2 regions of the Pseudomonas sp. IT-P253 genome follow, and region 1 is predicted to be linked to the other one. Evidence: riboswitches for the same ligand, from Rfam matches in the RefSeq annotation. Region 1 holds a riboswitch; the other holds the start of a gene.

Region 1 (4,644 bases):
AGGTCGGCAATGTTGTCATCCGACACGAAACCGCCGGGCTGGGTCCTGAGCAGGTGCATGGCTTAAACGCTGAGCGCAACGCGCAGTTGCGCTTCGAGTTGAGCGGCGTCCAGCGCCTGGCCGATCAGTACCAGACGTGTGGTGCGCACTTCTTCGGCGCCCCACTGACGATCGAAATGCTTGTCGAAACGCGTGCCCACGCCCTGAATCAGCAGACGCATCGGTTTGTTCGGGATGGCGGCGAAGCCTTTGACCCGCAGGATGCCGTGCTTGACCACCAGTTGAGTCAGCACGTCCATCAGCAGGCTTTCGTCGGCCTGCGGCAGTTCAATCGAAATGGAATCGAAGGCGTCGTGGTCGTGATCGTCCTCGCCTTCATGGTGATGGTCGTGGTGGCTGTGACGGCTGTCGATGTGTTCTTCGGAACCGGCGCCGAGGCCGATTAACACGTCCAGTGGCACGCGACCGCTGCTGGCTTCGATGATTTTCACCGCAGGCGGCAGTTCTTCAGCGACTTCCAGGCGCACGCGAGCCAGGTCTTCAGCGCTGATCAGGTCGGCCTTGTTGAGGATCACCAGGTCGGCGCTGGCCAGTTGGTCGGCAAACAGTTCGTGCAGTGGCGACTCGTGGTCCAGGTTCGGATCGAGTTTGCGCTGGGCGTCGACCTGGTCCGGGAATGCAGCGAAAGTACCCGCCGCCACCGCAGGGCTATCGACGACGGTGATGACCGCATCAACGGTGCAGGCGCTGCGGATTTCCGGCCACTGGAAGGCTTGAACCAGCGGCTTTGGCAGGGCCAGGCCCGAGGTTTCGATGAGGATGTGATCGAGGTCGCCGCGACGGGCAACCAGTTCGCGCATCACCGGGAAGAATTCTTCCTGGACGGTGCAGCACAGGCAACCGTTGGCCAATTCGTAGACGCGGCCATTGGCTTCTTCTTCGGTGCAACCGATCGCGCATTGCTTGAGGATTTCGCCGTCAATGCCCAACTCGCCAAACTCATTGACGATCACCGCGATACGGCGGCCCTGAGCGTTGTCGAGCATGTGCCGCAACAAGGTGGTTTTGCCCGAGCCGAGGAAGCCGGTAACGATGGTGACAGGGAGTTTGGCCAGTGTTTTCATCGGATGCCCTTTGGCAAGGTGGCGGGCAAACGGGACGACGACCGGCAACGCGATCACGCGTGCCTGAAGAGTTCGCCACCGGATCACCCCGCCCGGTTGTAGTGAGAATCTGTGTCGAGGCAGGTCTCCTGGCTGACGGTGCGCCGGGCCGTTGGCCTGGCATTCGCTGCGCCTTCCCGCGAACCCGTTGGACCGGGTTTGCAGTGGCGTGGCAGCGAACATCACCGTTCACAGTTGCGGGGGCAGCCGCGGCATCGACCGCGTTCCCTTCTTAGCTTCGGCACCGCCGAAGAACCTCGAAAGCGCAAGGCTACGCATCGTCTTGAGGCGGGTCAATGTCTTGTGGTACCGCCAGGACGCCTTCGCGGGCAAGCCTCGCTCCTACTGAACGGCGGCGTTCCTCGTAGGAGCGAGGCTTGCCCGCGAAGAATCCACCTCGGTGCCGAGTTGAGAACCTTTGCCAATTGACGCCCATCCCCCACCCATGCTCTCCTACGCACCTTGTTACGGGTGCCCTTCACAGGGTGAAACGGGAAACCGGTGAATCATGTGCTTTACTCTAAAGCCATGTCAGTCCGGTGCTGCCCCCGCAACGGTAAGCGAGTGAAGAGTCAAATCCACTGTGCCAGCAGTTCGGCATGGGAAGGTGATTCTTGCAGGTTTCGGTTGACGCCAAAGCCCCTCGTGAGCCCGGAGACCGGCCCGTAACACAAAGTGACGATTACGTTCACTGAATAACAAACCCGCGGTGGGCGGGCGCTGTTTGAATTTCTGCGTGCCCGACTCGCAGGGGTTTTCCATGCGCTCTCTCCACTTGCCGACAGACCAGAGGGAAGCGCCATGTCGACCATCACCAGCACCAACCACAGCACCAACCACAGCACCGCCAGCACCACCACAACCCTGAGCCAACGCCTGACCGCCGCCGTGTGTGCGTCGATTCTTGGCGCGTGCCTTGTGTACTTCGCCGGTTTCTCGCACATCGCAGCGGTGCACAACGCCGCGCACGATACCCGTCACAGCTCCGCCTTCCCGTGCCATTGAGACCTGCTGACATGATCAAGCGTATTGCGCAAACCGCAGGCTTTACCGGGCTGCTGGCCGCCCTGTTACTGACATTGCTGCAGAGCTTTTGGGTGGCTCCGCTGATTCTTCAGGCGGAAACCTATGAAAAATCCGAGCCTGCCGCGGTTGTAGCTCATGAGCACACCGAAGGTGCCATGGCCGCTCATACCCATGACGCCGAAGCCTGGGAGCCGGAAGACGGCTGGCAGCGCGTGTTGTCCACCACCGGTGGCAACCTGGTGGTCGCGGTCGGTTTTGCGTTGATGCTCGCGGGCCTGTACACCTTGCGCGCGCCAACCAAAACCGCGCAGGGCCTGCTCTGGGGCCTGGCCGGTTACGCAACCTTCGTGCTCGCGCCGACCCTCGGCCTGCCACCGGAATTGCCGGGCACCGCTGCGGCTGACCTGGCTCAACGGCAGATCTGGTGGATCGGCACTGCGGCTTCTACCGCCGTCGGTATCGCACTGATCGTATTCAGCCGTCACTGGCTGATGAAAGTGCTGGGCGTGGCGATTCTCGCAGTTCCGCATGTGATCGGTGCGCCGCAACCGGAAGTCCATTCGATGCTGGCCCCAGAAGCCCTGGAGTCTCAGTTCAAAATCGCTTCGCAGCTGACCAACGTAGCGTTCTGGCTGGCCCTGGGCCTGATCAGTGCCTGGTTGTTCCGCCGTAAAAGCGATGGCCACTACCACGCATGACTGACACCCGCGTAGCGCCGACTTTAGTGGTCGGCCTGGGCTGCCAGCGCGGCTGTCCCGTCAGTACGCTACGGGCGCTGCTCGATCAGGCGCTGCAGGCTCATCAAATCGAACTTCACCAGATCAAGGCCCTGGCCAGCATCGATCTGAAGCGCGATGAACCTGGCCTGATCGAACTGGCCGCGCAGCTGGGGTTACCGATAATGTTTTTCAGCAGCGAACAATTGGCGCGCTATCAACCTCAACTCAGCCACCACTCGCAGATCGCGTTCGAGCGCACCGGCTGCTACGGCGTGGCGGAAAGTGCCGCCCTGGCCCTGGCAGAACTACGGGCTCAGGCGCCGGTAAAACTGCTGATTACGCGACAAAAATATGCCCAGGCAACCTTGGCATTGGCCGGGCCTGCGTAAAATCCTCGATAATCCTCGCCTTCGATCATGAGCAATCTTCATCTGAAGCCTTGCCCTGCCCCTTTTTCTCACAGGAAACGACGATGACCGTCTACTTCATTGGCGCAGGCCCCGGCGACCCGGAGCTGATCACCGTCAAAGGCCAACGGCTGATTCGCAGCTGCCCGGTGATCATCTACGCCGGCTCCCTGGTGCCGACTGCCGTGCTGGAAGGCCATCAGGCCGAAACGGTGGTCAACAGTGCCGAATTGCACCTGGAACAGATCATCGAACTGATCAAGACTGCCCACGCCAAGGGGCAGGATGTGGCGCGGGTACACTCTGGCGATCCGAGTCTTTACGGCGCAATCGGTGAGCAGATTCGTTACCTGCGTGAACTCGATATACCGTTCGAAATCATTCCTGGCGTGACGGCAACGGCTGCCTGCGCGGCGCTATTGGGCGCAGAACTGACACTGCCGGACATCTCGCAAAGCGTGATCCTGACCCGCTACGCCGACAAAACCGCGATGCCGGCCGGTGAAGAACTGGGCAGCCTGGCGCAACACGGGGCGACCATGGCGATTCATTTGGGGGTGAATCATCTGGAGAAAATCCTGGCTGAATTGCTGCCGCATTACGGCGCGAATTGCCCGATTGCGGTGATTCACCGGGCGACGTGGCCGGACCAGGATTGGGTGGTGGGAACGATCGAGGACATTGCCGGGAAGGTTAAAGCCAAGGGATTCCGGCGTACGGCGTTGATACTGGTGGGTCGGGTGTTGGGCAGCGATCACTTTAGTGAGTCGTCGCTGTACCGCGCCGGGCATGCGCATTTGTATCGTCCATAGGCCCTCTTCGCGAGCAGGCTCGCTCCCACATTGGAATGCGATCAACTGTGGGAGCGAGCCTGCTCGCGAAGAGGTCAGTGAATTCAACCCATAAAAAAACGGCACTCACGGGTGCCGTTTTTTCATTTCGCAGCGAACACCTTAGTAATAGGCGTTTTCTTTCTGCGTGTGGTCAGTCACGTCACGAACACCCTTGAGCTCGGGAATACGCTCGAGCAACGTACGCTCGATGCCTTCACGCAGGGTGACATCGGCCTGGCCGCAGCCCTGGCAACCGCCGCCGAACTTCAGCACGGCAATGCCGTCCTCGACCACATCGATCAGGCTGACCTGACCGCCGTGGCTGGCGAGCCCCGGGTTGATCTCGGTTTGCAGATAATAGTTGATGCGCTCGTTGACCGGGCTGTCGGCGTTGACCATCGGTACTTTGGCGTTTGGCGCCTTGATGGTCAGTTGGCCGCCCATGCGGTCAGTGGCGTAGTCGACGACCGCATCGTCCAGGAACGCTTCGCTGAAC
Region 2 (4,644 bases), on a different contig from region 1:
GCTCGGTGCTGGTCAACGAGTGATGATAGGTATGCCCGCGCAACACACCTTCGGGCAGTTCGACCGCTTGTAACGCTAACGCGGCCAGACGCTTCTGCATCACCGCATCACCGCTCAGCAGGCCAACCAGCTCAGCGCGTGCGCCTTCGACATCGGTCAACGAATCGAGCAGATAAAGCATGCCGCCACACTCGGCCAACAACGGTTTGCCCGCCACGTGGTGCGCACGGATCGCGCTCAGCATCGTGTCATTCTGTGCCAGCGCCACATGGTGCAATTCAGGATAGCCGCCGGGCAGGTAAAGGCTGTCTGCCTCCGGTAATCGGGCATCACGGATCGGCGAGAAAAACAGTAGCTCGGCGCCCATGGCTCGCAGCAAATCCAGGCTCGCGCCATAGGTGAATGCAAACGCTTCGTCGCGGGCGACCGCTATCCGCACGCCAGCCAGTAACGGCTCAGCCGCGATCACATCCGGGGCGGCGAATTCCACCGCCGGAGGCAGCGCGACCTCACAACTACTGGCCAAGGCATCCGCCGCCGCATCGAGGCGCACATCGAGATCGTTCAACTCACTGGCCTGAACCAACCCCAGGTGCCGACTCGGTAATTCGATCCCGGTTTCCCGCGACAAGGCGCCGTACCAGCGCAAACCTTCGGTCAGGCTGCCTTCGAGCAATTGTGCGTGACGCAGCGTGCCGACGCGGTTGGCCAACACACCGGCAAATGGCAAGTCCGGCTGATAACGCGCGAGCCCCAGGGCCAGTGCGCCAAATGTCTGCGCCATGGCCGTGCCGTCGATCACAGCGAGCACCGGCACACCGAAGTGCCGCGCCAGGTCAGCGCTGGAGGGCGTACCGTCGAACAACCCCATGACGCCTTCGATCAGGATCAAGTCGGCTTCGCCGGCAGCTTCCCACAACAGCCGGCGACTCTCCTGCTCGCCGACCATCCACATGTCCAATTGGTACACCGGCGCACCGCTGGCGCGCTCGAGAATCATCGGGTCGAGAAAGTCCGGGCCGCATTTGAACACGCGAACCTTGCGCCCCTGATTGCGATGCAAACGGGCCAGCGCGGCGGTGACGGTGGTCTTGCCCTGACCGGAAGCCGGCGCGGCAATCAGTACCGCCGGGCAATGACGTGGTTGACTCACAGTTCGACGCCTTTTTGCGCTTTGATCCCGGCCTGGAACGCGTGCTTGATTACGCCCATTTCGGTGACGGTATCGGCCAGTTCGATCATCTCCGGCTTGGCGCCGCGACCGGTGACGACCACGTGTTGCATCGGCGGACGGGCCTGCAAATCGCTGAGCACTAGATCGAGATCCAGATAGCCGTGCTTCAGTGCGATGTTCAACTCATCGAGCACCACCAGGCCAATCGACGGATCGCGCAGCAGTTGCTGCGACACGGCCCAGGCAGCTTCGGCGGCAGCGATATCGCGCTGGCGATCCTGGGTCTCCCACGTGAAGCCCTCGCCCATCACATGAAAACGCACCTGCTCCGGGAAGCGCCGGAAAAACAACTCTTCGCCAGTGCTGTTGCGCCCCTTGATGAACTGCACCACGCCGCATTGCATGCCGTGGCCCATGGACCGGGCCAGCATGCCGAAGGCCGAACTGCTTTTACCTTTACCGTTGCCGGTCAGCACCAACAGCAGGCCGCATTCATTCGGGGAGTTAGCGATGCGTTCGTCGATCACGGCTTTTTTGCGCTGCATGCGCGCCAGATGGCGTTCGTCACGATCAGGGGAATCAGTCATGGGGGAGCTCTCCGTTGAGGCTGGATAACGGCGGGCAGGCACAAGAATAGGCGGAAAAAAGCCTGGCATCGCCCACCGTGATGCCGCTGGATGAATCAGGCCGGTCTCCGGGCTCATGAGCAGCGATACGCCGGACTGCGCGCCTTCCCATGTCGACAGTCGACACAGTGGCTCAAGGCACAGTCTTCACTCATTTACCGTTGCGGGGGCAGCGCCGGGATCGTGATCCCCTTCGTTTGAAGGGGTGACTCACCGGCTTCCCTGTTTCACTCTGTCGACCAGGGTCACAGAGCACCTGAAACAAGCCGCGAAGGTTAGAGGGTTGGGGATGGAGCGTCAAATGAAGACAGAACGCCGGTGAACGATATACTGCCGCCGGTCAATCGGCTGACGCCAAGGTTGTGTCACAGCGCGAGCAATGATATCAAAGAGCCATAACCGCAATCAAAATAACAAGGGTGAGCAACATGCAAGGCATGATCATCAGCAATCCGAAGCTGGAATTCCTGCGCCCGGTGCTGGAGCGCTGGTTTATCTGTATCGACCGCTACAACGCTGTGCGCGGCGATAACGAAACCCCGTACTGGTTCGATGAAAAAGCCAACCTCGGGCTGCTTTCCACTGCAGCCTGGATGGCGGAAATGGTCACGCTGCAACAAACGTCGACCCGCAAGCAAACCGAAGAAGGCGAACGCAATGCGCGCGCCGATCTGTTTATCGCTACCCCCGAAGAACGCGCCTACCTCCAGGCGACGCAGCGCTGGCCTCGGGTCAATAGCCTGAACCTGACTCAAGCCCTGCTTGATATCACCAGCGACGCGAAGAAAATCAGCTACGCCAGCGACCTGAAACTCGGCTGCCTGTTTGTCGCGCCGCAAAAGGCCCAGCATGGCGCCACGCCGGAAGAACTCCAGGACATGGTCGACGACCTGCAGAAGGAACACAGCTGCGCCGTCGCCTGGTATTTCCCCTATGCGTACCGAAAACTGCGCAATGAAGCGGGCAACTATCACCCGGGCATCGCCGTGCTATTCAAGGAAGCACGCGGCTGATCGGTTGAACCTTCAATCCACTCGGCGTCTCTATGAATGGATAGGGCATTCATAGAGACATCCAGCATGCGCATCCCCCAACTCGTGTTCGTCATCGCGCTCGCCGGAGGGCTCGCCGCCTGTAGTGAAACCTCCAGCCTGCAAGTCTCCGACGGCACGGGTCCCTCGCCAAAACTGCCAGAACCCAACAAGACCCTGATCCCTACGGTGAACATCGCCCCGGCGATTGGCTGGCCGGCCGGCGCAAAACCCATTGCAGCCGCCGGAACTCAGGTCGCGGCCTTTGCGGAAGGCCTCGATCACCCGCGCTGGCTCTACGTGTTGCCCAACGGCGACGTGCTGGTGGCCGAAACCAACGCACCACCGAAACCCGATGATGGCAAAGGCATTCGCGGCTGGATCATGGGCAAAGTCATGGGCCGCGCCGGCGCGGCCGTACCGAGTCCGAACCGCATCACGCTGCTGCGAGACAAGGACCACGATGGCATCGCCGAAACCCGCACGGTATTCCTCGAACACCTGAACTCCCCCTTCGGCATGACGCTGGTCGGCAATGACCTCTACGTGGCCGACACCGACCGCTTGTTGCGTTTCCACTATGAAAACGGCAATACGGCGATCACCTCGCCGCCGATCACAGTAGTCGACTTGCCAGCCGGTCCGTTGAATCATCACTGGACCAAAAACGTCATCGCCAGCAAAGACGGTAGCAAGCTGTACGTCACGGTGGGCTCGAACAGTAACGTCGCCGAAAACGGTCTGGATAAGGAAGAAGGTCGCGCGGCGATCTGGGAAGTCGACCGAGCCACCGGCAATCACCGGATCTTCGCCTCGGGCCTGCGTAACCCCAACGGCATGGCGTGGGAGCCACACAGCGGCGCCTTGTGGACGGCGGTCAACGAGCGAGACGAAATCGGTAGCGACCTGGTGCCGGACTACATCACCTCGGTCAAGGACGGCGCGTTCTATGGCTGGCCGTTCAGCTATTACGGCCAGCATGTCGACATTCGCGTCGATCCGCAAAACCCGGACCTGGTCGCCAAGGCGATCCCTCCGGACTACGCAGTCGGCCCGCATACTGCGTCGCTGGGCCTGGCATTTGCTGAAGGCAACACACTTGCGGCGCCGTTCAAGGAAGGGGCATTCATCGGCCAGCACGGCTCGTGGAACCGTAATCCGCACAGTGGCTATAAAGTGATTTTCGTGCCGTTCAGCGCAGGCAAACCGACCGGGCAGCCGATTGACGTGCTCACCGGCTTCCTCAACGCCAAAGAAGAGGCCATGGGTCGTCCGGTGGGTGTGGTGATTGATCAGCAGGGGGATTTGCTGGTGGCGGATGATGTGGGGAACAAGGTGTGGCGCGTTTGGGCGGTTAAATAAGATACACAGCCCCTGTAGGAGCGAGCTTGTTCGCGATGGTGGGTCAGCTACATCAATGTCGCCTGATACACCATCGCGAGCAAGCTCGCTCCGCTCCTACAACAGGGAGGATCGGCGTTTAGCGCTTACGGCACAGCGTCAATCCATCGCCCAACGGCAACAACGACAGATCCACGCGCGAGTCATCCTTCAAGGCACGATTGAGCGCCTGGATAGCTCGGGTGTCTGCGCTCTCGGAATGCTCCTCGAGCACCCGCCCGCTCCACAGCGTGTTATCGAACACCGCCAGACCGCCCACGCGCAGCAAACGCAGGGCGTGCTCCAGATAGGCCGGATAGTTAGCTTTGTCGGCATCAATGAAAATCAAATCGAAGTAGCCTGGCTGATTGAGCTGGCTGAGCGTTTCCAGCGCGGGCGCCAAACGCAGATCGATCCGCTCGGTGAGCCCCGC

The links. Region 1 has a riboswitch for cobalamin ahead of ACM6IR_RS07840 (CbtB domain-containing protein). Riboswitches for the same ligand answer to the same signal wherever they lie in the genome.
Region 2: linked by a shared signal. The riboswitch ahead of cobO (cob(I)yrinic acid a,c-diamide adenosyltransferase) and the one ahead of ACM6IR_RS07840 (CbtB domain-containing protein) in region 1 are both predicted to bind cobalamin.

What each region holds. Positions count from the first base shown of each region.
Region 1 is NZ_CATKPT010000011.1:437,020-441,663, forward strand. Features, by position in the region: gene cobN (cobaltochelatase subunit CobN) at 1-59, opposite strand, end outside; gene cobW (cobalamin biosynthesis protein CobW) at 63-1,124, opposite strand; cobalamin riboswitch at 1,225-1,438, opposite strand; cobalamin riboswitch at 1,616-1,845, shown strand; gene ACM6IR_RS07840 (CbtB domain-containing protein) at 1,965-2,168, shown strand; gene ACM6IR_RS07845 (CbtA family protein) at 2,180-2,887, shown strand; gene ACM6IR_RS07850 (cobalamin biosynthesis protein) at 2,884-3,297, shown strand; gene cobM (precorrin-4 C(11)-methyltransferase) at 3,381-4,127, shown strand; gene nfuA (Fe-S biogenesis protein NfuA) at 4,269-4,644, opposite strand, start outside.
Region 2 is NZ_CATKPT010000025.1:17,188-21,831, reverse strand. Features, by position in the region: gene ACM6IR_RS15260 (cobyrinate a,c-diamide synthase) at 1-1,153, opposite strand, end outside; gene cobO (cob(I)yrinic acid a,c-diamide adenosyltransferase) at 1,150-1,761, opposite strand; cobalamin riboswitch at 1,842-2,075, opposite strand; gene ACM6IR_RS15250 (hypothetical protein) at 2,229-2,813, shown strand; gene ACM6IR_RS15245 (PQQ-dependent sugar dehydrogenase) at 2,880-4,193, shown strand; gene ACM6IR_RS15240 (O-methyltransferase) at 4,312-4,644, opposite strand, start outside.